3 regions of the Caballeronia sp. SL2Y3 genome follow, and region 2 is predicted to be linked to each of the others. Evidence: predicted binding sites of a transcription regulator. Region 2 holds the regulator's gene; each other region holds the start of a gene.
What was found. The regulator LexA, encoded in region 2, represses DNA repair genes until DNA is damaged. The targets are predictions, from matches to a motif close to ACTGTATNNNNATACAGT.
Positions count from the first base shown of each region.

Region 1 (10,021 bases), 790 kb from region 2:
TCTCGGCGCGGGCAAGTGCGAGCAGTTGCGTGACGAGCCGCGCGGCGTGTTCCGAGCTGGTCGCAATCTGTTCGAGCGAACGCTGCACTTCGTTCGACACGTCCTGCCGCAGCGCCAGTTCGGCTTGCATGCGCAGGCCGGCGAGCGGCGTTTTCATTTGATGCGCGGCATCGGCGATGAAGCGCTTCTGGAACTCCATGTTCTGTTCGAGCCGCGTGAGCAGATCGTTGAACGACGCGACGAGCGGCGCGATTTCCGGCGGCGCGCGGCCGGCTTCGAGCGGCGAGAGATCGTCGGGGCGGCGCGCGCGGATATTCGATTGCAGCGCATGCAGAGGCGCGAGCCCGCGCGACAGCCCGAACCAGACGAGCACGATGGCGAGCGGCAAGATCACGAACTGCGGCAGGATCACGCCCTTGATGATGTCGTTGGCGAGCTGGCTTCGCTTGTCGAGCGTTTCGGCCACTTGCACGAGCACCGGCTGCGCGTTCGGGGCGTCGAGTGCGCGAAGGTCGACGGTCGTATAGGCGACGCGAATATCGTTGCCGCGCAGCACGTCGTCCCGAAACTCGACGATGCCTGGCTGCGGCCGGTCGTCTTCATGCGGCAAGGGCATGTCGCGGTCGCCGCCGACCAGTTCTCCGCGCGTGCCGAGCACCTGAAAGAACACGCTGTCGACGTTGTCGGCGCGCAGAAAATCACGCGTCGCGTCGGGCAGCCGGAGTTCCGCGACGCCGTTGACCGGCTGAATCTGACGCGCGATGACATAGGCATCCGCTTCGAGCGCGCGGTCGAACGGCCCGTTCGCGATGGACTTCGCGACCAGATAGGTGACCGCAATGCTCATCGGCCAGAGCAGAAGAAGCGGCGCGAGCATCCAGTCGAGAATTTCGCCGAAGAGCGAGCGCGGATGCGTCGCGCTGTCCGGTTCCAGTTCGTCCGGCGGAGCGAAGGGATTGGCGTAGCGCGCGTCGCGCAGCGCGTCGGAGTCGGCGGTGGCTGCGTTGGCCGCGTTTGCCGACGAGGGAGGCGTGCGCGCCGGCTCGTCTGCGCGTTCGCTGGAAACAGGCGAGGCCATGCGTGGCCCGGCTTAGTGACTCGGCGGCATCGGCGCGCTTGCCGACGCGCCGTTCGACGCTTTTTCGAGCGTGTAGCCGAGTCCGCGCACGGTGATGATGCGCGCGCCGCTCGGCTCGATCTTCTTGCGCAGCCGGTGGACGTAGACCTCGATCGCGTTGTTGCTGACTTCTTCGCCCCATTCGCACAGGTGATTGACGAGCTGTTCCTTCGACACCAGCCGCCCGGTCCGCTGCAGCAGCACTTCGAGCACGCCCAGCTCGCGCGCCGACAAGTCGATCACCTGATCGCCGATATGCGCGATGCGTCCCACCTGATCGAACGACAGCGAACCGTGCTTGACGACCGTCGGCCCGCCGCCCGCGCCGCGCCGCGTGAGCGCGCGCACCCGCGCCTCCAGCTCGTTGAGCGCGAAGGGCTTCGCCATATAGTCGTCCGCGCCGAGATCGAGGCCCTTCACGCGTTCGTCGACGCTGTCGGCCGCGGTCAGGATCAGCACGGGCATCTGCGAATTGCGCGCGCGCAGCCGGCGCAGCACTTCGAGACCGGGCATGAGCGGCAGCCCGAGATCGAGGATCAGCAGGTCGAACGGTTGAAGCGTCAGCGCGGTGTCCGCCTCGACGCCATGCTTCACATGGTCGACGGCGTATCCCGATTGGCGGAGTGATCGGACGAGGCCGTCCGCGAGTATGCTGTCGTCTTCGGCAATGAGGATTCGCATCGTCTGTGCGCCTGATGCGCGGTTGCGCATTGCCGGCACCGCATTTCGCCCGGCGCGGCGGTCTCCAGGGTGTTGTGCGGTTTTTGCGCGGTTCGGGCGACGTGGAAAAAAGCCACGCCGTCGCAATCGGGCTTGCAAAAACTACTGTTTTTTTATACAGTGTCTGCATCTGTGCGAAAAGCGGGGTGAAAGTATGCGGAATCCGCATTAGAGCCCGCGCGCACAAGCCTCAGACGCCGTTCATCATAGCAAAGGACGATTCATGGAAGAAAGCAAGAAAGGCCCGGCTGGCATGACTGCGGAAAAGAGCAAGGCCCTCGCTGCCGCCCTCTCGCAGATCGAAAAGCAATTCGGCAAAGGGTCGATCATGCGGCTCGGCGCGGGTGAGGCGGTCGAAGACATTCAGGTCGTGTCCACCGGCTCGCTCGGACTGGATATCGCGCTCGGCGTGGGCGGCCTGCCGCGCGGCCGCGTCGTCGAGATCTACGGTCCGGAATCGTCGGGTAAGACCACGCTCACGCTGCAGGTGATCGCCGAAATGCAGAAGATCGGCGGCACGGCGGCATTCATCGACGCGGAACACGCGCTCGACGTGCAATACGCGCAAAAGCTCGGCGTGAACGTGCAGGAACTGCTGATCTCGCAGCCCGACACGGGCGAGCAGGCGCTGGAAATCGCGGACGCGCTGGTGCGCTCGGGTTCCATCGACATGATCGTCATCGACTCCGTCGCGGCGCTCGTGCCGAAGGCGGAAATCGAAGGCGAAATGGGCGACTCGCTGCCGGGTCTGCAAGCTCGCCTGATGTCGCAGGCGCTGCGCAAGCTCACCGGAACCATCAAGCGCACGAACTGCCTCGTGATCTTCATCAACCAGATCCGCATGAAGATCGGCGTGATGTTCGGCAACCCGGAAACCACCACGGGCGGCAACGCGCTGAAGTTTTATTCGTCGGTGCGTCTGGACATTCGCCGTATCGGTTCCATCAAGAAGAACGACGAAGTGATAGGCAACGAAACGCGCGTCAAGGTGGTGAAGAACAAGGTGTCGCCACCGTTCCGCGAAGCCATCTTCGACATTCTGTACGGCGAAGGCATTTCGCGTCAGGGCGAAATCATCGACCTGGGCGTGCAGGCCAAACTCGTCGACAAGGCGGGCGCGTGGTACAGCTATAACGGCGATCGCATCGGTCAGGGCAAGGACAACGCGCGAGAATTCCTGCGCGAGAACCCGGACATCGCGCGCGAGATCGAGAACAAGATTCGCGAATCGCTGGGTGTGGCGGCGCTGGCGGACGGTGTCACCGCGGGCGCAGCAGTAGCGGACGACGAATAAGCGTCGCGCCGCACGGTCGATGTTCAAGCGCCGGTTCGGATCGAAGGCTGGCAGCGCCGAATTTCGGCGGGGCCGTGCGGGCCGGTCTGACGGCGCGGGTGAGTCGGGCGACGATGCTGCGTTCGAGTCGTCTGCGCGCAGCGGCGGTGAGTCGGCCGATCACGCTTATGGCATAGACCGCTACGAGCGCAGCAGCGAGCGGCGCGCGGCATCCAGCAAATCGCGCTGGTCGACCCGAAGTACGACGTCACGCGCCGGCGCGAAGCCATTCGCGTCGGCGCGTGGTGTTTCTGATACGGCGCAAGGGCTCATGAATGAACCCGACCGGCCAATCCCAACAGAAACATTCGCGGTGGCCGAGTCGCCGCGCTCGGTGGCCAAGTCGTCAAAGACTGCGAGCCCGAAGAGAGATGCGAATCCCGACGCGCCAGCAAGCGCCGCGCATGAGCCGTTGGCGGCGCAAGAGCCTGATCGCGCCGCGCGTCTAGCGCAGGCGCGCTCGCTTCTCGCTAAGGCCACGACGCAACCGGTCCAAAAATTTGACGGGCCGCCTAAGCCGCCGAAAGAAGCGCGCTTACCGGACGACAGCGCAGATCCTTTTTCGAATCGCTTCGAAGACGCCGATCCGTTCGAGCCATTCGAGCAGTGCGCGCCCGAACCACCATCAGACCCGACATACAGCCGCTCGACCGAACGACCGCGCAAGGCACCGGACGCGAACAACCCAAGACGACCGCAACGCTCACTCAAAGGCCGCGCATTGGCCTACCTTTCGCGCCGCGAATACAGTCGCGCGGAGCTGTCGCGCAAACTGCGTCCGTACGTGCAGGAAGCCGACTCGCTCGAAAACACGCTCGACAGCCTGGAACGCGACGGCTGGTTGTCCAACGAGCGTTTCGTGGAGAGCGTCGTTCATCGTCGCGCGCCGCGCATGGGCGGCAGCCGGATCATCAACGAACTGAAGCGGCACGCGGTCGGCGAGGCGTTGATCGGTGAAACGGCGGACAAGCTCGCGCAAACCGAAACCGCGCGCGCCCAGGCCGTGTGGGAGAAGAAGTACGGCGTCGTGCCCGAGACACCCGCCGAGCGTGCAAAACAGGCCCGCTTTCTTGCGGCGCGCGGTTTTTCGGCCAGCACCATCGGAAAAATACTGAAGGGCGGCGACGAAGACTGGATCGACGAGCCGAGCGACGAGTGACGCACCTCGCGGCCCTCGTGACGCGCCGTGCGCCGGCATCCGCCAATCATCAGGCGCATGCACGGCCCGAAATACTCGCTATGCTAAAATTCAACGGTTTCCCGTTCCGGCTTTGGTCCCATGCCTCTTTCTCCGCCCGTTTCCCGACAGTTGCGCCATCGTCGCGCGATTCGGCTGGAAGCGTTCGAGCGGGACGACGGTCTGTGGGACATCGAAGCCTGTCTAACCGATGACAAGCCCCGCGACTTTCCGCTCGCGGCGGGCGTCCGGCCGCAAGGCCTGCCGATCCATGAACTCTGGCTGCGCATCACCATCGACCGCAAGCTCACCATCGTCGACGCCGAGGCGTCTTCCGAGTGGGCGCCTTATGCGGCGTTGTGCGCCGAGTCGAATTCGGCGTATCGCGCGCTCATCGGACTCAATCTGCTCCAGAATTTTCGTCGCGAAGCCGGCGCGCGCCTGCGCGGAACGGCGGGCTGCACGCATCTCACCGAGCTATGCGCCGTGTTGCCGACCGCGGCCATCCAGGCGTTCTCCGGCGAAGTGTGGTCCATCGAGAGCGGCAGTCCTTTCGCGCAAGGCGGAACAGAGTCGGCGTCCGTCCAGCCGCCGTTCCAGCTCGGCCGCTGCCACGCGCTGCGCTTCGACGGCCCGGCCGTGCGCGAATACTATCCACGCTGGTTCGGCCATGAGCCATCGCGGGCGGAGGACCGTGGCCAGGCGGAACGCGAAAGGCCGGACACCTGACACGCTCGCAGACACGCTCCCATGCGCGACGCGGAACGCTCCCGGCAACCGGACAAGAATCAAACAATCAGCGGTTCAAGCAATTCGAAATCGAAGAAGTTCACTCCAACTCTCAGACTGAAGGAATCACGCATGAAGATTCACGAGTACCAGGGTAAGGAAATCCTGCGGAAATTCGGCGTCGCGGTCCCGCGCGGCAAACCCGTGTTCTCGGTGGATGATGCGGTCAAGGCCGCGGAAGAGCTGGGCGGCCCGGTCTGGGTCGTCAAAGCGCAGATTCACGCGGGCGGCCGTGGCAAGGGCGGCGGCGTGAAGGTTGCGAAGTCGATCGAGCAGGTTCGCGAGTACGCGAATCAGATCCTCGGCATGCAGCTCGTCACGCACCAGACCGGTCCGGAAGGCCAGAAGGTGAACCGCCTCCTGATCGAAGAAGGCGCGGACATCAAGAAGGAACTGTACGTCGGCCTCGTGCTCGACCGCGTTTCGCAGAAGATCGTCGTGATGGCGTCGAGCGAAGGCGGCATGGACATCGAGGAAGTCGCGGAAAAGACGCCCGAACTGCTGCACAAGTTCGCCGTCGAGCCGTCGACCGGCCTGCAAGACAAGGACGCGGACGACCTCGCGCGCAAGATCGGCATTCCGGACGCATCGATCCCGCAAGCACGCGCGATCCTGCAGGGCCTCTACAAGGCGTTCTACGAAACCGACGCATCGCTCGCCGAAATCAACCCGCTGATCGTCACCGGCGACGGCAAGGTGATCGCGCTCGACGCCAAGTTCAACTTCGATTCGAACGCGCTCTTCCGTCACCCGGAAATCGTCGCCTATCGCGATCTGGACGAAGAAGATCCGGCTGAAGTCGAAGCGTCGAAGTTCGACCTCGCGTACATCTCGCTCGACGGCAACATCGGCTGTCTCGTGAACGGCGCGGGCCTCGCGATGGCCACGATGGACACCATCAAGCTGTTCGGCGGCGAACCGGCGAACTTCCTCGACGTCGGCGGCGGCGCGACGACCGAAAAGGTCACGGAAGCCTTCAAGCTGATGCTGAAGAACCCGAACCTGAAGGCCATTCTCGTGAACATCTTCGGCGGCATCATGCGCTGCGACGTGATCGCGGAAGGCGTGATCGCGGCGTCGAAGGCCGTGGACCTGAAGGTGCCGCTCGTCGTGCGCATGAAGGGCACCAACGAAGACCTCGGCAAGAAGATGCTGGCGGAGTCGGGACTGCCGATCATTTCGGCCGACAGCATGGAAGAAGCCGCGCAGAAGGTCGTCGCGGCTGCCGAAGGCAAGTAAGCGCGCTTCGCTTACCGAGCCTAAGAGAGCGTTCCACCAGATACGAATGGCGGCGCAAGGCAACTGCTTTGGCGACGCCAAACGAACAGAGGTCACTACATGTCGATTCTGATCAACAAAGACACGAAGGTCATCACGCAGGGCATCACCGGCAAGACCGGCCAGTTCCACACGCGCGCGTGCCGCGAATACGCGAACGGCCGTGAAGCGTACGTTGCGGGCGTGAACCCGAAGAAGGCCGGCGAAGACTTCGAAGGCATTCCCATCTACGCGTCCGTCAAGGAAGCGAAGGCGGAAACCGGCGCGACCGTTTCGGTCATCTACGTGCCGCCCGCGGGCGCAGCCGCCGCGATCTGGGAAGCCGTCGAGGCCGATCTCGATCTCGCGATCTGCATCACGGAAGGCATTCCGGTTCGCGACATGCTCGAAATCAAGGACCGCATGCGCCGCGAAAATCGCAAGACGCTGCTGCTCGGACCGAACTGCCCCGGCACCATCACGCCGGACGAGCTGAAGATCGGCATCATGCCGGGCCACATTCACCGCAAGGGCCGCATCGGCGTGGTGTCGCGTTCGGGCACGCTGACGTACGAAGCGGTCGGCCAACTGACGGCGCTCGGCCTCGGCCAGTCGTCGGCGGTCGGCATCGGCGGCGATCCGATCAACGGTCTGAAGCACATCGACGTGATGAAGATGTTCAACGACGATCCGGAAACGGACGCCGTCATCATGATCGGCGAGATCGGCGGTCCGGACGAAGCGAACGCCGCTTACTGGATCAAGGACAACATGAAGAAGCCGGTCGTCGGCTTTATCGCGGGCGTGACGGCGCCTCCCGGCAAGCGCATGGGCCATGCTGGCGCGCTGATCTCGGGCGGCGCGGACACCGCGGACGCCAAGCTCGAAATCATGGACGCGTGCGGCATCAAGGTCACGAAGAACCCGTCCGAGATGGGCCGCCTGCTGAAGTCGGTGATCTAAGGCAGTCGGGCGCGCAACGCGAGGGTTTGGTACTCTTACTGAATCCTTTCGTTAAGGCGAATAAAAAGCGAGGGAGCGTTGGCTTCCTCGCTTTTTTGTTTCCGGTCACAGCTCGTTCTGCCCATGCTCGAATTTTTCGCGACGCTCCATTGGGGCGCGGTTCTGCAAATCATCGTCATCGACATTCTGCTCGGGGGCGACAACGCCGTCGTGATCGCGCTCGCGTGCCGCGATCTTCCCGCCACGCAGCGCACGCGCGGCATCGTGCTCGGCACCCTCGGCGCCATTGTTTTGCGCGTCGTGCTGATCGCGTTCGCGGTCTTTCTGCTCGATATCCCGTTCCTCAAATTCCTCGGCGGCTTGCTGCTTCTGTGGATCGGCATGAAACTCCTGCAACCCGGCCACGACGAGCCCGACATCGGTTCGTCGGACAAGCTCTGGGCGGCCGTCAAGACGATCATCGTCGCCGACGCGGTGATGAGTCTCGACAACGTAATCGCGATTGCGGGTGCCGCCGAGACCGCGGACCCGCAGCACCGCTTCGTGCTCGTCATTTTTGGGCTCGTCGTGAGCATTCCGCTGATCGTGTGGGGCAGCACGCTGGTGCTGAAGCTGCTCGACCGCTTCCCGATTGTCGTGCTGCTCGGCGCGGGCTTGCTCGGATGGATCGCGGGCGGACTCATCATCGACGATCCGTTCATCGACCGCTGGCCCGCGCTCAACACCGAAGCGGCAGGGTATGCCGCGCGCCTCGCGGGCGCGGCGCTCGTGATCGCGGCGGGCTGGCTGATGAAGCGCCGCGCGCTCGCGAGCACGGGCTGACTCCCCACGTACGCAGGCGTTAGCCGAATGGCCGACTGTCGCGGCCGTCGCGCCCTCCCTACCATCGAAGCGTTCGGTTCGCATATCGCGGCCGACGCTTCGTGTCTTTCAGGGAGTGGCAATGACGAGCATGGCTTTGGATGTAAAGGCGTCGCGCGAGGGCGACGGCTTCGGTGCATGGCTGAAACGCGCGCAGGCCGGCGCGCGCGGTTTCACGCTGATCGAGTTGATGATCGTGCTGGCGATCGTCGGCGTGGTCGCGGCTTACGCGATTCCCGCGTATCAGGACTATCTGTCGCGTAGCCGCGTGGGCGAGGGCATGTCGCTCGCGGCATCGGCGCGGCTCGCGGTGGCCGAGAATGCCGCGAGCGGCGCGGATCTGGCGAGCGCGTATGCGTCGCCGCCGGGCACGCGCAACATCGAGTCCATCCACGTCGACAGCGACAGCGGGCAGATCACGATTGCCTATACGACGCGCGTCGCGCCGGCCGGATCGAATACGCTCGTGCTCGTGCCTTCCGCGCCCGATAACGCCGAGACGCCGACGGCCCGCGTCGCGCTGACGCGCGGCTCGGTGCAGGCGGGCACGATCACGTGGGAATGCTTCGCGGCAGGCAAAGCGGCTTCGTCGCTGCCTGCGCCGGGCGCGGGACCTGCGCCCGCGCAAGCCGCGACCCTGCCGGCCAATCTTGCGCCGCCCGAGTGCCGCGCCTGAGCGAATCGCAAGCGGTGAAGAAGAAGGCATGAGCGCCGCGCGGGAACCGGTGGATTTCGTAGCATTTGCCGGTGCGCGGCGCACAGCGGACGCAAAGTTTTGTATAGTGCGCCGGTTCCCGACGTTCCCAGCCCCTCATGCCTTCCCAATTCGCGCGCTACCTTTGCTTTGCCGTTCTGTGTCTTGCGTTGACGATTCCGTTCGGCGTCGTCAACCACACGTATCCGATCCCGACGTTCTACGCCGAATACAGCGCGTTGGCCTTGTATCTCGCGCTCGGAGCCACGGTCGCCATACTCGTCCGCGTTTCGGAGCCGCGCGTGCCGTTCGCGTCGCCGGTTGTCGGGCTGATGCCGCTCGCGTTCGGCATCGTGCTGGTGGCGCAGACGGTGCTGCTGCCGGTCGCGCAGCCTTCGATGAACTGGCTCGGCGGCGCCTATCTGCTCGCATCGTTCGTGGCCGTGCATACGGGGTTCGGGCTGGTGCGCGCGGGACTGTCGGAGAAGGCGCTGCGCATCGGCGCTGCCGCGTTGCTGGCGGGCGGCCTCTTCGCGGTGTTCTGCCAGACCGTGCAGTTGTTCCACATGGAAGCCCGGTTCGCGCCGTTCGTCGTGGCCTACAACGTCGCGACGGAACGGCGGCTCTTCGGCAACATGGCGCAGGCGAACCATCTCGCGACCGTCATCGCGTTCGGCCTGGCAGGGGCGATGTATCTGGTGCAGACGCGCCGCATGCCGGTGGTGATCGGGCTCGTGGTGTCGGCGGTGCTTTCGTTCGGGCTCGCGCTCACCGTCTCGCGCGGACCGTGGCTGCAAACGGCGGTAATCGTCGTCGCCGGATTCTGGATGGCCTTCATTCGCCGACGCCCCGGCGCGGCGGACGACCTCGACGGCCCGACCGGGAGCGATGGACGCGAGGCGCGTGACGTCCGCGCATGGGTCGTGCCGTTCGTGCTTGCCGTGCTCTTCGTGGCGGTGAACGCGGTGGTGCGCTGGGTGAACGTGCGCTATCAACTGGACCTCGCGCAATCGGCGGCGGAGCGCATGCAGGACGCCAATCAGATCGCGCCGCGTCTCGCGCTGTGGAAGTACGGCTGGACGATGTTCAAGACGCATCCGCTGCTCGGCG
Region 1 covers NZ_CP084260.1:440,835-450,855, forward strand. The annotation lists gene LDZ26_RS02120 (sensor histidine kinase) at 1-1,078, opposite strand, end outside; gene LDZ26_RS02125 (response regulator) at 1,091-1,798, opposite strand; gene recA (recombinase RecA) at 2,061-3,131, shown strand; gene recX (recombination regulator RecX) at 3,151-4,329, shown strand; gene LDZ26_RS02140 (DUF2889 domain-containing protein) at 4,450-5,076, shown strand; gene sucC (ADP-forming succinate--CoA ligase subunit beta) at 5,209-6,375, shown strand; gene sucD (succinate--CoA ligase subunit alpha) at 6,475-7,356, shown strand; gene LDZ26_RS02155 (TerC family protein) at 7,480-8,178, shown strand; gene LDZ26_RS02160 (pilin) at 8,309-8,893, shown strand; gene LDZ26_RS02165 (Wzy polymerase domain-containing protein) at 9,031-10,021, shown strand, end outside.
Region 1: the regulator LexA is predicted to act here: its motif matches at 1,942-1,959, upstream of recA (recombinase RecA).

Region 2 (10,021 bases):
GCGCACGCCATCGCCGATATCGAGCTTCAGCGCGCGCCATGCTTCCCGATCCAGTTCCGCTTCGAGCACGCCGCCTGCGTCGCCTTCGAGTTCGACACGCACCGAGCCGCCGAGCGTCACCACGCGCCGCACGCCGACCACGATACCGTCGCGATGCGCGAGACCCGCCGCATCGTCGGCGCGGTACAGCGCGAGGTCGTGCGGCCGCACATAAGCGAGCGCGCGGCCGCTGAAGTGCGCCTGTGCGGCGATGGCTTGCGCCGCGCCATCCGCGACGAAGCCGCCCGCATCGACATGACCTTGAAGGCGGTTCGCCGCGCCGAGGAATTCATACACGAACGACGTTTGCGGATGATCGTACACATCCTGCGGGCTGCCGACCTGCTCGACGCGGCCATGATTCATCACGACGATGCGATCCGCCACTTCGAGGGCCTCTTCCTGATCGTGCGTGACGAAGAGCGTGGAGATATGCAGATCGTCGTGCAGGCGGCGCAGCCAGCTTCGCAGTTCCTTGCGCACTTTCGCATCGAGCGCGCCGAACGGCTCGTCGAGCAACAGCACTTTCGGTTCGACAGCGAGTGCCCGTGCAAGCGCGATACGTTGCCGCTGCCCGCCCGAAAGCTCCGAAGGAAACCGCTGCGCGAGCCAGTCCAGTTGCACGAGCTTGAGCAATTCGTGCACTTTCTCGCGGATCACGGCTTCCGACGGACGCTCGCGGCGCGGCTTCACGCGCAGACCGAACGCCACGTTTTCGAACACCGTCATGTGCCGGAACAGCGCGTAATGCTGGAAGACGAAGCCCACTTGCCGGTCGCGCGCGCCCACTTGCGCGACGTCTTCGCCATTAAGCAGGACCTGACCGGCATCGGCATATTCGAGGCCTGCGATCACGCGCAGCAGCGTGGTCTTGCCGCATCCGGACGGTCCGAGCAGCGCGACGAGTTCGCCCGCGGGAAAGTCGAGCGTGACGTTGTCGAGCGCGGTGAAATCGCCGAAGCGCTTTTGCAGATTGCGAACGATGATGCTCATGATGTGTCCTTTGCCTTAGTTCTTGGCGCCTGCATCGGCGAGCGATTGCGACATGCGGCGTTCCGCGACGAGCTTGAGTCCGAGCGTCACGAGCGCGAGCAACGCGAGCAGCGAGGCGACGGCGAACGCGGCCGAGAAGTTGTATTCGTTATAGAGGATCTCGACGTGCAGCGGCATGGTGTCGGTCTGTCCGCGAATGTGGCCCGATACCACCGATACCGCGCCGAATTCGCCCATTGCGCGTGCATTGCAGAGAATCACGCCATACAGCAGGCCCCACTTCACGTTCGGCAGCGTGACGCGGCGAAAAATCTGCCAACCCGAAGCGCCCAGCACATGCGCGGCTTCTTCCTCGTCGTTGCCTTGCGCCTGCATCAGCGGAATCAGTTCGCGCGCGACGAACGGAAACGTCACGAAGATCGTCGCGAGCACGATGCCCGGCACCGCGAAGATGATCTGCACGTCGTGCGCCGCGAGCCACGGACCAAACCAGCCTTGCGCGCCGAACATCAGCACGTAAATGAGGCCGGAAATCACGGGCGAAACCGAGAACGGCAAGTCGATGAGCGTGGTCAAGAGCGCCTTGCCGCGAAAGTCGAACTTCGCGATCGCCCACGATGCCGCGAGTCCGAACACGACGTTGAGCGGCACGGCAATCGCCGCCGTCGTCAACGTGAGCTTGATGGCGGACCACGCGTCCGGGTCTTTCAGCGACTCGAAGTAATAGTCGATGCCCTTCGCGAACGCTTGCGCGAACACCGCGACGAGCGGCACCACGAGAAAGAGCGCGAGGAACAGGAGCGCGATGCCGGTGAGCAGCCAGCGCACCGCGCGCGGTTCGGTGACGGGATCGAGCGTGCGCGCATCGCGCGGCGCAGCGGTGTTCATCGCGATGGCTTTCGTGTCGGATGTGCTCATGCGTGGCTCCCTTGCGCCGATACCGCGTGCGCAGGAACAGCGCCCGTGCGGCTCGTGCGCCGTTGCAGGAACCATTGCAGCGTGTTGATGAGGAGCAGCATCAGGAACGACACGCACAGCATGACGACGGCGAGCGCAGTGGCGCCCGCATAGTCATACTGTTCGAGCTTCGTGATGATGAGAAGCGACGTGATTTCCGACTTCATCGGCACGTTGCCCGCGATGAAAATCACCGAGCCGTATTCGCCGAGCGCGCGCGCGAATGCCAGCGCAAAGCCGGTAAGAAGCGCCGGAAAGAGCGACGGCAGCACGACGCGGCGAAACGTCAGCCAGCGCGTCGCGCCGAGGCACGCGGCGGCTTCTTCCTGCTCGCGCTCGAAGTCTTCGAGCACCGGCTGCACCGTGCGCACGACGAACGGCAAGCCGATGAACGTCAGCGCCACCAGCACGCCGAGCGGCGTGAACGCGACCTTCACACCGAGCGGCGCGAGATACTGCCCGATCCAGCCGTTGCCCGCATACACGGCCGCGAGCGAGATGCCCGCCACAGAAGTCGGCAACGCGAACGGCAAATCGACGATGGCGTCCACGATGCGCTTCATCGGAAAGGTATAGCGCACGAGCACCCACGCGACGAGAAAGCCGAACACCGCGTTGATGAGCGCGCCGCCGAGCGCCGCGCTGAAAGTTAGCCGATACGACGCCAGCACGCGCGGCGATGTCACCGCGCGGACGAACTGCGCCCAGTCGAGCGTCGCCGTCTTCGCGAACGTGGCGGCGAGCGGTATCAACACCACGAGGCTCAGATACGCGAGCGTGATGCCGAGCGTCAGGCCGAAGCCTGGCAGCGCGCTCGGCTTGCGCAAAGTGAAAGTCGTCATCCTTGCTTTGGTCCTGTTCCAGTGCGCCGGGGAGCGCGTGTCATCGAATGCTTGTGTGACCGGCGGCGTCATGGCGCGCCGCTTCGGTTTGCTTACGTTTTGCGCTTATTGCGGCGCTTATTGCGGCTCTTACTGCGGCTCTTATTGCGGTTGATAGATCGAGTCGAACACGCCGCCATCGGCGAAATGCGTCTTCTGCGCCTTGGTCCAGCCGCCGAACGTGTCGTCGATGGTGTAGAGCTTGATCTTCGGGAACTGCTTCGTGAGGTCGGCCGGCACCTTGTCCGAGCGCGGACGATAGAAGTTGCGCGCGGCGATCTGCTGACCTTCGTCGCTGTACAGATACTTCAGATACGCCTCGGCGAGCTTGCGCGTGCCGTGCTTGTCGACGACCTTGTCGACCACCGCGACCGGCGGCTCGGCCAGAATGCTCACTGAAGGCACCACGATCTCGAACTTGTCCGGACCGAACTCCTTCAGCGACAGAAACGCCTCGTTTTCCCACGCGATCAGCACGTCGCCCTGACCGCGTTGCACGAAGCTCGTCGTGGCGCCGCGCGCGCCGGAGTCGAGCACGCCCGCGTTCTTGTACAGCTTCGCGACGAAGTCCTTCGCGGTTTGTTCGTTGCCGCCGGGCTTGTGCTGCGCGTAGGCCCACGCGGCGAGATAGTTCCAGCGCGCCCCGCCCGATGTTTTCGGGTTCGGCGTGACGATGGAGACGCCCGGCTTCGTGAGGTCGTCCCAGTCCTTGATGTGCTTCGGGTTGCCCTTGCGCACGAGGAATACGATCGTCGACGTGTACGGCGAGGCGTTATCCGGCAGCCGCTTCTGCCAGTCGGCGGCCACGAGTCCCTTGCCCGCGAGCGCGTCGATGTCGTAGGCGAGCGCGAGCGTCACGACGTCCGCCTGCAGGCCGTCGATGACCGCGCGCGCCTGTCCGCCGGAGCCGCCGTGCGACTGCTTGAACGTGACGGTCTCGCCGGTTTCGGCCTTCCACTTCTTGGCGAATGCCTGATTGAAGTCCTGATACAGCTCGCGTGTCGGGTCGTACGACACGTTCAAAAACGACGTCTGCGCGTGTGCTTGCGTGCTCGTCGCGACAATCGCGCCGATGCCCGCCGCCGTCAGCGCGAGCGCGGTCAACGCTTTGCGTGCTTTGGTCCCCAATCCCGCTTTCGTGCTTTGCATTCCCCGTTCTCCGTCTTATCCAATTGACGGAATCAGTCTATCGGCGGGCCTATATGAACAGAAATAATCGTTTTTCAGTCTTTTATATCCAAACCTGCTAAAGCCTGAGGAGCGCGCTCGTGTGGGGTCGCACGTCGGCCCGTGTTGCGGTTTCGCGCGGAACTTAAAGTAATGCTTGAAAAGCGCGGAATACTGTATAAAAATACAGTCATCTGTTGATCCATACAGTGCACGAGAGGCCCGAGCCAGTGACCAGAACCTCAAAACTTACCGCGCGTCAGCAGCAGGTCTTCGAACTGCTCCAGCGCGCAATCGAGCGCACAGGTTTCCCGCCGACGCGCGCGGAGATTGCGGCGGAGCTCGGCTTTAGCTCCGCGAACTCTGCGGAAGAGCATCTGCGGGCACTGGCGCGCAAGGGCGTCATCGAACTGGCGGCGGGTTCGTCGCGCGGCATCCGGCTGATTGGCGACGCAGGCCGTTCAGAAGACGTTCCGCACCAGTTCACCTTGCCGCACGCGAGCATCATGCAGCTCTCGCTGCCGCTCGTGGGCCGCGTGGCGGCGGGCAGTCCCATCCTCGCGCAGGAGCATATTTCGCAGCATTACGCGTGCGATCCCGCGCTGTTCTCGAGCAAGCCCGACTACCTGCTGAAAGTGCGCGGCTTGTCGATGCGCGACGCCGGCATCCTGGACGGCGACCTGCTCGCCGTTCAAAAACGCACCGAGGCGAAGGACGGACAAATCGTCGTTGCGCGGCTCGGCGACGACGTCACGGTGAAGCGTTGGAAGCGCCGCCCGGACGGCGTCGAGCTCATCGCGGAGAACCCGGACTACGAGAACATTTTCGTGCGGTCCGGCAGCGGAGACTTCGCGCTGGAAGGCATTGCAGTGGGCCTGATCCGCTCGGGCGAGTTCTAGTCAGCGGCGGCAGCGCGCTTTCAAGCGTCGCTGTGCGCCTTTTCACGCCACGCACGACGCGGCGCGTTTCGATTACATCAAGCACGGACGGCAGCCGCTCGCGGCACGCCGGGGTGCGTCCTATCGTCTGGAGAGTCATGATGGAACGTTTTGCCCGTTTGCTGCCCTTTCGCCAGTTCGGCCGTCTGCGTCATCTGCGTGCGTTGATTCCTTGCGGCGCCGCAGCGCCTTCGCGGGCCAAGGCTGCGCCGGATCTCTTCGACTCCATGCCCGCGCTGCCGTCTCGCCAGCCAGCGTTCGCGCGCGTGTCGCTGACGCAGACGGTCCACGCGGAGCCGCCGCGGAGTGCTCCCGTACGCGTCTATCGAAGCGAGTCGCGGCTGATCCTGGTCGGCAAGATCAGCGAAGTGTCGCGCATGATCGACCGCTGCATCGACGAGGAGCGCGCCGGTCTCACGGGCGGAACGGTGGCGTGAACTGGCGGCGGGTCGGGGAATTTGTCGTGCGTCGGCGTGGTCCATTCTGCATTGACCTTTGCTGAAGGCTTCGCCGTCGCATGTCCCGCGCCGCTCGTTTCGTTGTCGCCACGCTCGCCGCCGTATTGCTCGTCGCGGCGCTCGGCTTCGTCTACGCGTCGCCGTATATCGTGCTGGACCGCGTCAAGCGCGCAGCCGACGCGCGAGACGCCCAAACGGTCAACGAATACGTCGATTTCCCGGCGTTGCGCGCGAGCTTGAAGGACCAGATCGCCGCGCTGCTCACGCGGCGCATCGATGTGCAGAAGAGCGGCAACCCGCTCGCCATCATCGGCGCGATGATCGGCGCGGCGCTGGTCGGCCCGCTCGTGGATTCGTATGCGACGCCGGACGGAGTCGCCGCCATCCTGAACGGCATACCGCCGCGCGGCAATCCCGGCGAACGTCCGCCTGCGGCGGGCCAGGCCGATGCCAATGCGTCCGCGCCTGCAAGCGCTTCCGTGAGTGCGTCCGAGCCGGCTCCGCAACCGCCGCAGACGACGGCCGGCTATCGCGGCATCAACACGTTCGTCGTGACGTACCAGCACGGCGCAGGCGATGCCCGTTATTCCGCCATCTTTCACCGCAGCGGCCTCGTGTCCTGGAAGCTCGTCGCCGTCGACCTCAACGGCTGACGCGCCTTCTCCAACCATCCACGCTCACGCGCCCGCTTCGGCCTTCGCCGGCTTCGCGGCATACGCAGCGGCATCTTCCGCTTCCGCCGATTCGCCTGCCTGACAGACGGCAACCAGAATGCTGCACGACACGCGATCGAGCAAAGGCGTGTTCCCCGCGCCCATCCACCAACGTGCCAGCCCGCTCCGGCAGCGGTGCCCGACGACGACGAGATCGACCTTTAGGCTGTCGGCCAGCGCGGCGATTTCGTCGATCGGATGGCCGAACGCGAAATGCCCCTGCGCTGACAAGCCGCGCTCGCGCAGCCACTCGACGCCTTCCTGCAGAATATCGCGCGCCGCTTCTTCGAAGCGCCCGCAGGCCATATCGGTCAGCAATCCGGCGCTCTGCGCAATGCTCGACCGCATGTCGACCACCGCGAGCACGTGCGTTTCCGCGTTGAGGTCGAGCGCGAGATTCGCGCCCTGTCGCAGCGCCTTGCGGCCCTCTCTGGAACCGTCGTAGCACAGCAGAATCTTTCTGTAGCTTGTCATGATGCCTCCCTGCCGCATCGCGGATTGACTGCGGCGTAACTTCATGATCCTGTGCCGCGCCAGACGTGGCAACGATGGAAAACGCTAACTTCAGGCATGAGCGCGCCGAACACGCGCCACGTTGAGCGAAGACTAGCTGGCCGCGTGCCAGATTGCGTTAAAGCCCGTCGCACAAGGCTCCGCGGCTTCCGGCATGCTCGCACGATTCGCCCGGCGCACCGCTTCTGCCCGCGCAAGCGCCGCGCCGGTGCGTTCGATTACACTAGCTCGCTGAACTTTCCCCGGCAGGAAACGCATGACACAGCGCACCACGCGCGAGCACGCCCCCGAATCGGCCGGCGCGCCCGCCATCGAATTCAGCGAAGTCATCAAAAGCTACGGCGCGAAGAACGTCGTCGACGGCCTGTCGTTCGACGTGCGCCCCGGCGAATGCTTCGGCTTGCTCGGTCCCAACGGCGCGGGCAAGACGACGACGCTCAGGATGCTGCTCGGCATGACGTCGCCCGATCACGGAAACATTCGGCTCGTCGGCGAACCGGTGCCGTCGCGCGCTCGTTTCGCCCGCGAACGCGTCGGCGTCGTGCCGCAGTTCGACAATCTCGATCCCGACTTCAGCGTACGCGAGAACCTCGTCGTCTTCGGCCGCTACTACGGCATCGCGGGCGCGCGCATGGACGCGCTCGTGCCGTCGCTGCTCGAATTCGCGCGGCTCGAAAATAAGGCCGATGCGCGCGTCGGCGAATTGTCCGGCGGCATGAAGCGGCGGCTGACCCTGGCGCGCGCGCTCGTCAACGATCCCGACGTGCTGATCATGGACGAACCGACGACCGGTCTCGACCCGCAGGCGCGCCATTTGATCTGGGAGCGTCTGCGCTCGCTGCTCGCGCGCGGCAAGACCATGCTGCTCACGACGCATTTCATGGAAGAAGCCGAGCGCCTGTGCGACCGCGTCTGCGTGATCGAGGAAGGCCGGAAGATTGCCGAAGGCCGTCCGCGCGACCTGATCGCATCGGTGATCGGCTCGGACGTGATCGAGATTTACGGCCCGGACCCGCAGGCGCTGGCCGCCGAACTGCAACCGCTCGTCGAGCGCATGGAAGTGAGCGGCGAGACGCTCTTTTGCTACGTCGACGATCCGCAAGCCGTGCATGCGCGCGTCAAGGGGCGCGAGGGCGTGCGTTATCTGCATCGACCGGCGAATCTGGAAGACGTTTTCTTGCGGCTGACCGGCCGCGAAATGGTGGATTAATCGCGATGGAAACCTTCGATCAGCCGCGCGTCGCAAGCAAAAAGCCCAGCGAGACGCACCCGCGCGACGCCGCGCCGTTGACGAACGCGCTGCCCGCGAACGCCACGCACTGGATGTCGGTCTGGCGGCGCAATTATCTCGTCTGGAAGAAGCTCGCGGTCGCCTCGATGATCGGCAACCTCGCCGACCCGATGATCTATCTGTTCGGCCTCGGGCTCGGTCTCGGGCTGATGGTCGGCCACGTCGAGGGCGTGTCGTATATCGCGTTTCTCGCCGCGGGCACGGTGGCCTCCAGCGTGATGATGTCCGCGAGCTTCGAAGCGATGTACTCCGGCTTCTCCCGCATGCACGTGCAGCGCACGTGGGAAGCGATCATGCACACGCCGCTCACGCTCGGCGATATCGTGCTCGGCGAAGTGGTCTGGGCCGCGAGCAAGTCGGTGCTCTCGGGCGTCGCGATCATGCTGGTCGCGGGCGCGCTCGGCTACGCGAGTTTTCCGTCGATGCTGCTCGCGCTGCCGGTCATCGTGTTGACCGGGCTGGCCTTCGCGAGCACCGCGATGATCGTCACCGCCATCGCGCCGAGCTACGACTTCTTCATGTTCTATCAGACGCTCGCGCTCACGCCGATGCTCCTGCTCTCCGGCGTCTTCTTTCCGGTCGCGCAACTGCCCGCGCTCGCGCAGCATGTGACGCAGGCGCTGCCGCTCGTGCACGCCGTCGAACTGATTCGGCCCGCGATGCTCGGCCGCCCGCTCGACGGTTTCGCGCTGCACGCGGGCGTGCTGGCCGCTTATGCCGTGCTGCCGTTCTTCGTCTGTGCGTGGCTGTTCCGGCGTCGCATGATGAAATGAAAAACGGCGATGGACCGTCGCGGTTCATCGCCGTCTAACCCGACACTCAGCGCGTCACTTCGCCGGAAACTCCTTGTGGCCGCCGAAGCCGAAGCGCATTGCGGATAGCATCCGCTCGGGGAACAGATCGGCGTCGCGCGAGCGGAAGCGCGTGTACAGCGCCGCCGAGAGCACTTGCGCGGGCACGGCTTCCTCGATGGCCGCCTCGATCGTCCAGCGCCCTTCGCCGCTGTCCGCCACGATGGTCGAGAAGTGTTCGAGCCCGCCGTCGCTCGCGAGCGCGCCCGCCGTCAGATCCAGCAGCCACGACGACACGACGCTGCCGCGCCGCCACACTTCCGCGATATCCGCGAGGTCGAGCGAATAGCGCTCGTTCTCCGGAAGGTCCGTCGATTCCTTGTGCTTCAGAATGTGGAAGCCTTCCGCATACGCCTGCATCAACCCGTACTCGATGCCGTTGTGCACCATCTTCACGAAATGCCCCGACCCGACCGGCCCGCAATACATGTAGCCGTTCTCGACGCGCGGATCGCGTCCTTCGCGGCCCGGCGTCGCGGGAATGTCGCCGCGTCCCGGCGCGAGCGTCGCGAAGATCGGATCGAGCCGGCTCACGACGGCCTCGTCGCCGCCGATCATCATGCAGTAGCCGCGCTCCAGTCCCCAGATGCCGCCCGAGGTGCCGACATCGACATAATGCACGCCCTGCTCCCTGAACTGCGCGGCGCGGCGAATGTCGTCCTTGTAGAAGCTGTTGCCGCCGTCGATCACCACATCGTCCGCTTGCAGGATTTTGTGCAGATCCGAAAGCGTGTCTTCGGTGATCTTGCCGGCAGGCAGCATCAGCCAGATGACGCGCGGCGCGGCGAGCTTCGCCACGAGTTCGCCCAGATCCTTCGCGCCGGTCGCGCCTTCGCTCGCGAGCGCGTCGGTGGCTTGCGGATTGTGGTCGTACACGACGCATTCGTGTCCGTCGCGCATCAGGCGGCGGCCGATGTTGCCGCCCATGCGCCCTAGCCCTACGATGCCGATCTGCATGTCGATCACTCCCCGGCCGATTTGACGCGCTCGATCTGCTTCTTCGCCGCTTCGTAGACGCCTTCGAGCGTGAAGCCGAACTTCGTCTTCAGCGCCTTCAGCGGCGCCGACGCGCCGAACGTGTGCATCACGATGGTCGCGCCGAAGCGCCCCACGTAGCGGTCCCAGCCGAGCGTCGCGGCCTGTTCGACGGCCACGCGCGCATGCACATCGGGCGGCAGCACCGAGTCCTTGTATTCGTCGTCCTGCTTTTCGAAGATGTC
Region 2 covers NZ_CP084260.1:1,235,771-1,245,791, reverse strand. The annotation lists gene LDZ26_RS05895 (sulfate/molybdate ABC transporter ATP-binding protein) at 1-1,032, opposite strand, end outside; gene cysW (sulfate ABC transporter permease subunit CysW) at 1,048-1,950, opposite strand; gene cysT (sulfate ABC transporter permease subunit CysT) at 1,947-2,831, opposite strand; gene LDZ26_RS05880 (sulfate ABC transporter substrate-binding protein) at 2,973-4,019, opposite strand; gene lexA (transcriptional repressor LexA) at 4,268-4,936, shown strand; gene LDZ26_RS05870 (hypothetical protein) at 5,077-5,412, shown strand; gene LDZ26_RS05865 (DUF2939 domain-containing protein) at 5,493-6,086, shown strand; gene LDZ26_RS05860 (universal stress protein) at 6,111-6,620, opposite strand; gene nodI (nodulation factor ABC transporter ATP-binding protein NodI) at 6,916-7,869, shown strand; gene LDZ26_RS05850 (ABC transporter permease) at 7,875-8,723, shown strand; gene gnd (phosphogluconate dehydrogenase (NAD(+)-dependent, decarboxylating)) at 8,778-9,779, opposite strand; gene tkt (transketolase) at 9,764-10,021, opposite strand, start outside.

Region 3 (10,021 bases), 700 kb from region 2:
ACCGATGCCACAAACGACACCGCCCGCGCCGATCCCCTCGCCGCCGAAACCGCGCTCGTCGATGCCGTGACGACCCTGCTCGCCCGGCACGCGCTGCAACGCCCGTCGTGCGGGCCGCCCGCCGCCGATGCCGCCCGCGTCGCCACGATGAAATCACGCCTCGCCGACGATCTGCTCGAACCGGTCACGCTTGCCGAACTGGCGCGCGTCGTCGGGCTTTCCACCTTTCACGCGGCGCGGCTTTTCACGCGCGAAACCGGTCTCGCGCCGCATGCGTGGCGCAATCAGTTGCGCATCGCGCGGGCACTGCCGGCGTTGCGCGCGGGGGCGTCGATCGCGCAGGTCGCGGCGGCGAGCGGCTTCACCGATCAAAGCCACTTCACGCGGCATTTCAAGCGCGCGTTCGGCGTCGCGCCGGGGCGCTGGCGGTGAGTGAGGGCCGGCACCGCAAGAACGTACAAGCCCGCGCACCGTAATGGGCCTATCCTCCGCGAATCAGGAGGACGACTTTGAACGCACCATCCGCACCATCCGGCAACGCCTGGCGCGAACTCGCCGCCGGCGCACGCGACACCATTCCGATGATGATCGGCGCCGCGCCCTTCGGCGTGATCTTCGGCACGCTGGTCACTGCCAGTCCGCTCACGCTCTGGCACGGCCAGTTGATGTCGCTCGCGGTCTTCGCGGGCTCGGCGCAGTTCATCGCGGTCGGCATGATCGCGGGACACGCGAGCTTCGCCGTCATCTGGGCGACGACCTTCGTCGTCAATCTGCGCCACGTGCTCTATTCGGCGACGCTCGCGCCCTACGTCGCTCACTTGCCCGCGCGCTGGCGCTGGGCGCTGGCCGGCCTCTTGACCGACGAAGTGTTCGCCGTCGCCTACGCGCACTATCGAGCGCGCCCGCCGGGCGAGACCGGGCCGCACTACTTCCTCGGCTCCGGTATCGCGATGTATGTGAACTGGCAAGCGTGGACGCTCATCGGGCTCTTCTTCGGCGCGGCGTTTCCGGGGCTCAAGTCGCTCGGGCTCGATTTCGCGATGGTCGCCACGTTCATCGCGATCATCGTGCCGCAACTGGTGGCGCTGCGCTTCGTCGCGGCGGCGCTGGCTTCGGGCGTGCTGTCGTTCGCGTGGCAAGGCTGGCCGTACAAGCTCGGGCTGCTCGCGGCCGTGCTCGCGGGCGTCGCCGTGGGTCTGCTGCTCACGCTCGTCGAACAAAGGCCCCGCGTCAAAGACGCCAAGGAGCGCGCGCAATGAACTACGTCGTCCTGATTGTCGGCATGGCGCTCGTCACGTATCTGATCCGCGCCGCCGTGTTCGTGCTCGGCGAGCGGCTGTCGTTTGCGCCGGTCGTGCGCACCGCGCTCGGCTTTGTGCCGGTGACGGTGCTCACCGCGATCATCGTGCCGATGACGGTTTCGCCGCACGGCAAGGGCGCCGAGCTGACGTGGCGCAATCCGCAACTGATCGCGGCGCTGGCGGCCATCGTCGTTTGCGCGCTGACACGCCGCGCGCTGCTGACGATCGCCGTATCGCTCGGCGTGTTCTTCGTCTGGCAGCTCGTCGTGCTGCGCTGAATACCAAAGCGAGGCGTCTTCCGAAAGCCCTCAAGTTTCCGGCCCGCCCGCCGTTATCTGAAACGAACGGACTCCGCCCGCGCGGCAGGCCGACAGCACTTCCCGCCATCGGGCCAGCCGAGCGCGGAACCCGGAAACCGACATGCGTCAAATCACTCTTTCGTTGCGCGATGAAACGATCGCGTCGCTGAACCGCGACTTCGAGGCGTTCCTGCGTCTGTCGCTCAAGCTCGACCCGCAGTTCGTCACGCCGTCGTTCGAGGACTTTCTGCGCGCGAAGCTGCTCGACAACGACACGCCGCTCACCGAGCAGGCCGTGCAGCGCATGCTCACGCACGGCCAGTATGCGTGGGCGAAGCGCGCGCTCGACAAGGAGTTCCCGGATGTCGTCGAAATCCTGATCCGGCAGGCGGCCGAGCACGGCTTTGCGTTTGCGATCCGCTCAGACTGGAGCGCCGAGGATCTCGTGAAAGCGTCGCGCGAATGGGCGACGGCCATCGTCACCGAAGCCAAGGGCGACGCCTCGCAGGTGGACGTGCTCGCCTCGCAGATCAAGTCGGCGGCGGTGGATATCCGCGAAGTCGAACAGAAGATGCAGACGCCCGCCTGGCGGCTCGCCGATTCGCTGCGCCAGCGCGTGTTCGATGCGAAGATCGCGGTCGAAACGAACGTCGGCTCGACTGCGCGCGAAAAGCTCGGCGAGCTGCGCGCGCTGCTGCGGCTCGGCATCTTCTACGGATCGATCCAGAAACAGGAAGCGCAGCAACTGCTGGAGTATCTGCGCTCGATGCGGCCGGAGCTGTTCGTCGACGAACCCTACGACGGCTTCACGCGCTTCGCGGCGTGGCTGCGCAGCATTTTCGGAAGCGCGCCGCGCGTGCCGAGCGCTTCACGCGCCCCGCGCTGAACGAGCGACGCCCTACTCCCACATTCCCTTCAGCCGCGCGGCGATATCGATCTTCGCTTTCGCCGCTGCGGCGAGCCCCGCCGCCGTCGGCGCGGCCGCGACCGGCACCGGCGGCCATGCGCCTGCCTCGAAGTGCTGCATCAGCTGCGGCGGGATGAAACGCGTGCGCTGCGCCCACACGTGGCGATCGCCCAGATTCGTCTGGTTGTGCACGTAAAAACGCTGCGGCGTGACGATGTGCAGATCTTCCTTCGCCCGCGTCATCGCCACATACAGCAGGCGGCGCTCTTCGTCGATTTCCTCGTCGCTGCCCGTGCCCATATCGGACGGAATGCAGCCGTCCACGCCGTTCAGCACGAACACGTTGCGCCACTCCTGCCCTTTCGCCGAGTGGATGGTCGAGAGAATCAGATAGTCCTCGTCGATGAGCGGCACGCCGGACTCGTCGCTCGTCGCGTCGGGCGGATCGAGCGTGAGTTCGGTCAAGAAACGCTCGCGCGTCGGGTACGTGGACGCGATGCTTTCCATCTGCAACACGTCGCCGATGCGGATAGCCGCGTCTTCGTGATTGCGTTCGAGGTGCGGCTCGTACCAGCGGCGGATCATCTCGAATTCGGCGGGCCACGGCGATTCGCGCCCGCACAGCTTGCCCATCAGCGCGACGAAGCGCGGCCAGTCTTCGCTCGCCCGCGCGGGCGCGCCGAACGCCGCGATCGCAGTCGGCGCGCGCTCGGCCTGCGCGACGCTATCCAGCAGGCGCCCGGCGATCGCCGGCCCGATGCCCGGCAGCAGTTGCGCGACGCGAAAGCCCGCGACGCGATCACGCGGATTCTCGGCCCAGCGCAGCACCGCGAGCACGTCTTTCACGTGCACGGAATCCAGAAACTTGAGGCCGCCGAACTTCACGAACGGAATGTTGCGCCGCGTGAGCTCGATTTCGAGCGTCGCGCTGTGATGCGCCGCGCGGAACAGCACCGCCTGCGACTTGAGCTTCATGCCGGCCTCGCGCGCCTCCAGCACTTTCTCGACGACGTAGCGCGCCTGATCGGCTTCGTCCGCGACGGAGACGACGCGCGGCCTTTGCGCCGATGCCTTGTCGGTCCACAGATCCTTCGTATAGCGCTCGGTGGCAAGCCCGATCACGGCGTTCGACGCTTCGAGAATCGGCTGCGTCGACCGATAGTTGCGGTCGAGCGTGACGGTCGCGGCGGGCGGGTCGAAGTGCTGCGGGAAGTCGAGAATATTGCGCACCGTCGCGCCGCGAAACGAATAGATGGACTGCGCGTCGTCGCCCACGACGGTCAGGCCGCGTCCGTCCGGTTTCATTGCGAGCAGGATGGTGGCTTGCAGGCGGTTGGTGTCCTGATATTCGTCGACGAGCACGTGGTCGAAGCGGCTCGACAAGTCGGCCGCGATGCTCGGCTCGGCGGCGAGGTGCGACCAGTAGAGCAGCAGGTCGTCGTAGTCGAGGACGCTTTGCGCCTGCTTCGCGCTCACGTACGCGGCGAAGAGGCGCTTCAGGTCCGCTTCCCACTCGCGGCACCACGGATACGCCTGGTCCAGCACGGTGGCGAGCGACGCGCCCGTGTTGACGACGCGCGAATAGATGGCAAAACATGTGGATTTGGCGGGAAAGCGTTTCTCTTTCGACGAGAGCCCGAGCTCGTGGCGCACGAGGTTCATCAGGTCGGCGGAGTCTTCGCGGTCGTTGATGGTGAACGACGGCGCCAGGCCGACGAGATCGGCGTAATCGCGCAGCAGCCGCGCGCCGATGCCGTGGAACGTGCCGGACCACGTGAGCCCCTGCGCGATGGCGCTCTTCGTGCCGAGCGCGCTCGTCGCGATGCGCGTCACGCGCCGCGTCATTTCGAGCGCCGCCCGGCGCGAAAACGTCAGCAGCAAAATGCGATGCGGATCCGCGCCCTTCACCAGCAGATGGGCGACGCGGTGCGCGAGCGTGTTGGTCTTGCCCGAGCCCGCGCCCGCAATCACAAGCAACGGACCGCCGCAGCGCCCCGGCGCGTCGACGCCGAATTCGACCGCCCGGCGCTGCGCATCGTTGAGCTTGGCGAGGTAGGCGGCAACGTTCTCCGAGGAGGCGTCGGCGGTGGCGGTGTCGTCCGGAAGGGTCAGCACAGAGAAAAGCGGGCGTCGAAAGAAGTGACGCACACTGTATATCCATACAACCCGCGCACGCAAGTCTTTGCCGCGGCACGTCTTTCCTGCGACGGGCCGCGGCTTGCCAGAAACGGCTCAGTCGGCCTCTCAGTCCGCCTTCTTGGCGTCCTTCAGGTTCGCTTTCGCAGCGGCTTCGTTCGCCTCCGACTGCGCTTCGGTCTTCTTCTTGTCCGCCTTCGCCTGCGCGACGGCGGATTCCTTGTCGGCTTCGGCCTGCTTCTTCGCGGCCTTCTTGTCGGCGTGGGTCGGCGCGTCGCTCGTCGTTTGGGCGAAAGCCGGTGCCGCGCTCACGCTCGTCAGTGCGCCCGCGATGAGCGCAGCCAGCAAGGTATGGGTGCGTCGATTCATGGCGTCCTCCGTGTGGTCGTTAGTGGTCTTTGTGTTCCCGCCGCGAAGCCGGAGACACCGAGGCTTCGCGGCGTTCTGCGCGATCAGTGCTGCTCGCCTTCATCCTTCGGCGTGCGGTCGGTCGCGGCGTTGAGGTCGTCCTTCGCGGCGGCCTTGTCGGCCTTGCGGTTGATCTTCGCGTTGCGGACCTGCTCCTTGTACTGCTGCTTGGCCTGTTTGTCGGCAGCCTTCATCTCTGCCTTCGACGCCTTCTTGGACGCGCGATATTCGGCGTTGGCCTCAGCGTCGGCGTTGCGCTTCTGCACGAGCGGATCGGGCGATGCCGGCGCGACCACGTTCTGCGGCGGCGGCGACACTTGCTGCTGGGCCTGCATCGGCGCCTGACCGGCAGCGGAATCGGCCGGCTGGGCGGTTTGCGCCTGTGCGCCGGTGGCAGCCATCGCGGCAAAAGCGGCGCCGATCATTAGAATTCGAGCCTTAGTCATGAGCTTGTCCTCTCTGGGTATGTCCGCCAAACGCGTTCGACAACTGCGAGCGCGATGACGCGACTTGTCGTTTAGAAGATGACCGAAGCTGCATCGATCAAACGTACAGACCGGCCGGACGACGCGCGAGTTTCGCGAAACGGGTCATTGTTACCGGCGGTTTCACTTCGCTACATCTGCTTAAAGCGGCGAACCGAACGGTCGATCGTGTATGAGCATGCCCTATGCCCGAAAGATATCCCGCGCTGGTTTATCATCGAAGCCTTTCTGCATCCGAACGCCCGCCATGCCGCAGCTTCAATTCACCCTCACGGGCGACTACGTCGAACTCCATAACCTGCTCAAGCTCATGGGCCTTGCCGATAGCGGCGGCTCGGCGAAGGCGCGCGTCGCGATGGGCGATGTCACCGTCGACGGCAAAGTGGAACTGCGCAAGACCTGCAAGATCCGCGCGGGTCAGGTCGTGATGCTCGACGGCCAGAAGATCCGCGTGCGCGCGCCCGACTGATACCGCTTGCGCCCATGCGCCGGCCGATTGCGAAAAGGCGGCCATAACGGAGCGCGTCATCGACATGCCGCGCGCGAGGCAATAAGCTAGGCGTCTTTCGTTCCGGTTTCAGCGCACGACACGGACGCGTCCGCGCGCCTTTGTCGCTTCTTTCTCTCGATCATGCAATCGCACACCAGCCGCGCGACCCGCGCGCATTCGGGACACGTGAGTCTGTCTCGCCATGCCGTCGATACCGCGCGCCTCGCCGCGCCGCTCGCCATCGCGCAACTGTCGCAAATGGCGATGGGCGTCACCGACACGATTCTGCTCGGCTCGCTCGGGCCGGACGCGCTAGCGGCCGGCGGTCTGGGCGCCAACATGTTCTTCGTCGTGGTGACGCTGCTGCAAGGCGTACTGACGTCGGTGAGCGTGGCCGTCGCCCATGCGCGCGGCGCGGATGCGGAACACCGCGTGCCCGGCATCTACTGGACGGGGCTCGTCTTGTCAGTGCTGCTCGCCGTGCCGGCGTTCGTGCTGCTGTCGTATGCCGAGCCGATTTTGCTCGCGTTCCACGAGCCCGCGACGCTCGCGCACAACGTCGGCGAATACTGCGCGGTGCTGCGCTGGGGCACGCCGGGCAGCCTGATCGGCATCGGCATGATGCGCGCGTTCCTGCCGGCCATCGGCGCGGCGAAGCGCCTGCTGTGGGTGTCCATCGGCGGCGTGTTCGTCAACGGCTTTCTGAACTACGGGCTGATCCACGGCGCGTACGGCCTGCCGCGCGAAGGCTTTCTCGGCTCGGCCGCGGCCACCGCGATCACCGTCTGGCTGACGGCCTTCGCGCTCGTCGGGCTGCTGCATCTGCGCCCGCGCTACCGCCATTTCGTCGCCGCCGCGCGGCCGCATCTGCCGCTCATGGGCGAACTCTTCGGCATCGGCTGGCCGGTCGCCATCACGTATGGCGTCGAATCGACGCTCTTTCTCGCGACCGGCATGATGGTCGGCCTGCTCGGCGAAGCGCCGCTCGCCGCGCATCAGATCGCGCTCAACGTGGCGTCGGCGGCATTCATGGTGCCGCTTGCCATCGGGCAGGCCGCGAACGTGCGCGTCGGCTACTGGGCCGGCGCGGGCGTGCCGGTCGCGGCGCGTCACGCGGGCTTCGTCGCGCTGGCGCTCGGCGTCGGCTTCATGATGTGTTCGGGGCTCGTGCTCATTACCGCGCCGCGCGCGATCGTCGGCCTGTATCTGCATCTCGACGATCCCGCCAATGCGCGGACCGTCGCGCTTGCCGCATCGCTGTTGAGCGTCGCGGCGGTGTTCCAGATCGTCGACGGCATGCAGACGGTCGGCTCGGGCTGCCTGCGCGGCCTGAAAGACACGCGCGTGCCGATGCTCGCCGCCGCGTTCGGCTACTGGGGCGTCGGCTTTCCGACGGGCTATGTGCTCGCGTTTCACTTCGAGCTGGGCGCAAAAGGCTTGTGGTGGGGGCTCGCCGCGGGACTGGCGAGCGTCGCCGTGTTGATGACGCTGCGCTTTCATCGCATCAGCAGGCGGCTGGTGGAAACCGGCGTCGCGCGTGCCGACGAAAGCGTCGATGCTGCTTCGAAAAGCGTCGCCTGACGAGTTCAACGTGTCACGCATATGCAAAGCAAGAATGCTTGGTTGGTGCTCGTGGCGCGCGTTGTTAGCATGAACCCGTCTCCTCCTTGAGACTTCCAGTAACAGGGGTTATAGCCCGCTCTGCCGAGCGGGCTTTTTTTTCGGCTCTTCCGAGTTGTTGGTGAGAGATTCTTCCGGCCGTTCACGGTGACGTCCCCTCTGGGCCGCACTTCTACTTCCACCCTGCCTAACGGCTCACGCATGGGGCAAGGCACCTTGTCGAACTGCCGAAATAAAAAAGCGGTGCACGGACGCATAGGTCCGCCAAATGCCTCAGGAACGACGAACTGGTCGCCCGACAATGTTAGACTCGTGAAGAGCAAGGGGTAGTTCGCCTAGTCTCGACCGATCATCGACCTGCGCATCGAGAAAACAAAAAAAGGTTGCTCAAAATGGATAAGTCTTGGCGATCGCTTGAACACTATGTTCGAAGCCTAGCCCAAATAGTTTGGCAAAGACCGGTAGTACCCGACCGAATCGACGGGGTGAATTTTGACGGCGTCGCACGGATAGGAGACGACGAGATTGTGCTCCTCGAGATCACCGAAGAACATAGCCTTGATAAGATCCGAACGGACGTGGCCAAGATCGCGCCGGTGAAGTTCAGTCAAGCGGCGCAATCTGTTGTTGCCCGTGGCTATATCATTCTCGCGTCGGAACCTACGCCAGGCATGGTCGACGTTGGCAAACCCCACAAGATCCAGGTCATGTCTGCGAAGACGTTTGCTCAGCAGGCGTTTGACTTTCCCGCTTACGAGTCGGCTCGTTTGAATAGTACTTTTGGCAGCGCAATCGATCCAATTACTGGACAGCCAGATTCGAACGAATACATTCCAGTGACGTATTCCATGGCGGGGGAATCGAAGCCCCTCACTGTCCAAGATATTTGTGAAAAGCTATCGAGGAAGAATCGCCTTGTCCTGTTGGGGGAATATGGAACGGGGAAAAGCCGTTGCGTGCGCGAATCGTTCAGAATACTTGCACAAAACTTCCGAAGCGCTTCGGCCTATCCACTTGCGATCAATCTGCGAGAACATTGGGGCGCGCTTTCTGGCGTCGAGATAATTGCGGGCCACTTCCAAAGGCTGGGTCTTTCGAATTCTGTCGATCGCGTGATGCAGTTGTTACGCGCCGGCGGAATATTACTGCTTCTCGATGGCTTTGACGAAGTCGGCACACAGACCTTTGGAAATAGCGAGGACCGACGAGCCTCTATTCGCAAACATGCACTTAGCGGTGTGCGCGACTTGCTATCGCTATCTGCCGGCGGGGCAATCATTACTGGGCGGCCACATTATTTTAATGACGACGCCGAACTCTTAGATGCGCTTGGACTCACATTGCGCAACAATGAGCATTCTATAGTTCGATGCCCTGAAGAGTTTGGGGAGTCGGAAGCAGACGCTTACCTGAGGGCGCTCGGACTGAGCGCCAGAGCACCGAAGTGGCTTCCGAAAAAGCCACTAATGTTTCAGATTCTCGCGACGGTCGAGCGAAAGGATGCTGAAGAAATTCTGAAGTCAGAGGCAGGCGAAATCGGTTTCTGGGGGCAATTCATAGATACCGTGTGCGTTCGCGAAGCGAAAATGCATACCTCGATAGAAGCTTCCACCGTCCGTACCGTTCTGGGCAACCTCGCTCGCCTCACCAGAAAGAGTAGCCGAAATCTCGGACGCCTCACTCCCAAAGACGTGGACCATGCATATGAATTGGCTACGGGATACGCACCTGACGAGTCTGGACAATTGATGCTTTCGCGTCTCTGTACGTTGGGACGGATCGAACCCGAGTCTCCGGATAGGCAGTTCGTTGACCCCTACATCGTTCAATTGCTGTTCGCAGAATGCATCGTAGAAGATGTCCTTAATAAGAATCACGAGGTACTTGATGAATCTTATAGTCAAGTGCTTGAACCATTGGGGCTTTATTTCTTGGCTCAATGGATTGACACCTACGATTTCGAATTGGAAGTCCTTGCGTTCGTTCACCGACAAGGAGGAGCACGGAATTCACAAGTTATAGGTGAGCTCGCGGCGGCCTTGCTTCTATTGGGAGGCGAGCCGCTAGATTTTTCTGGAACTCAGATTGTTGGGGCTGATATATGCCTTCTAGCGTTTGGGTTTCGGTCATTCTCAAACATTGCATTCTCCGACTGTATCATCGAACTGGCATCGTTCGACAACTGCCTCGTGGATGCCAATTCCTTAGTGACGATCAGAAAAACAGAAATTGTTCGAGCGACCGGCCTTTCGTCTGCCTCAGCGCTGCCGGACTGGGTCGAAGATTGCAAGTTGTATAGTGCCGACAATATTTCAAACGCTTCTAGAATCAAGGCTAGCCGGTTGCCACCTGCACAGAAGCTATTCCTCGCAATC
Region 3 covers NZ_CP084260.1:1,936,901-1,946,921, forward strand. The annotation lists gene LDZ26_RS09155 (AraC family transcriptional regulator) at 1-432, shown strand, start outside; gene LDZ26_RS09160 (AzlC family ABC transporter permease) at 582-1,259, shown strand; gene LDZ26_RS09165 (AzlD domain-containing protein) at 1,256-1,579, shown strand; gene LDZ26_RS09170 (DUF4088 family protein) at 1,722-2,486, shown strand; gene LDZ26_RS09175 (ATP-dependent helicase) at 2,499-4,622, opposite strand; gene LDZ26_RS09180 (hypothetical protein) at 4,752-5,012, opposite strand; gene LDZ26_RS09185 (hypothetical protein) at 5,096-5,497, opposite strand; gene LDZ26_RS09190 (RNA-binding S4 domain-containing protein) at 5,784-6,005, shown strand; gene LDZ26_RS09195 (MATE family efflux transporter) at 6,168-7,607, shown strand; gene LDZ26_RS09200 (hypothetical protein) at 8,132-10,021, shown strand, end outside.
Region 3: the regulator LexA is predicted to act here: its motif matches at 4,656-4,673, upstream of LDZ26_RS09175 (ATP-dependent helicase).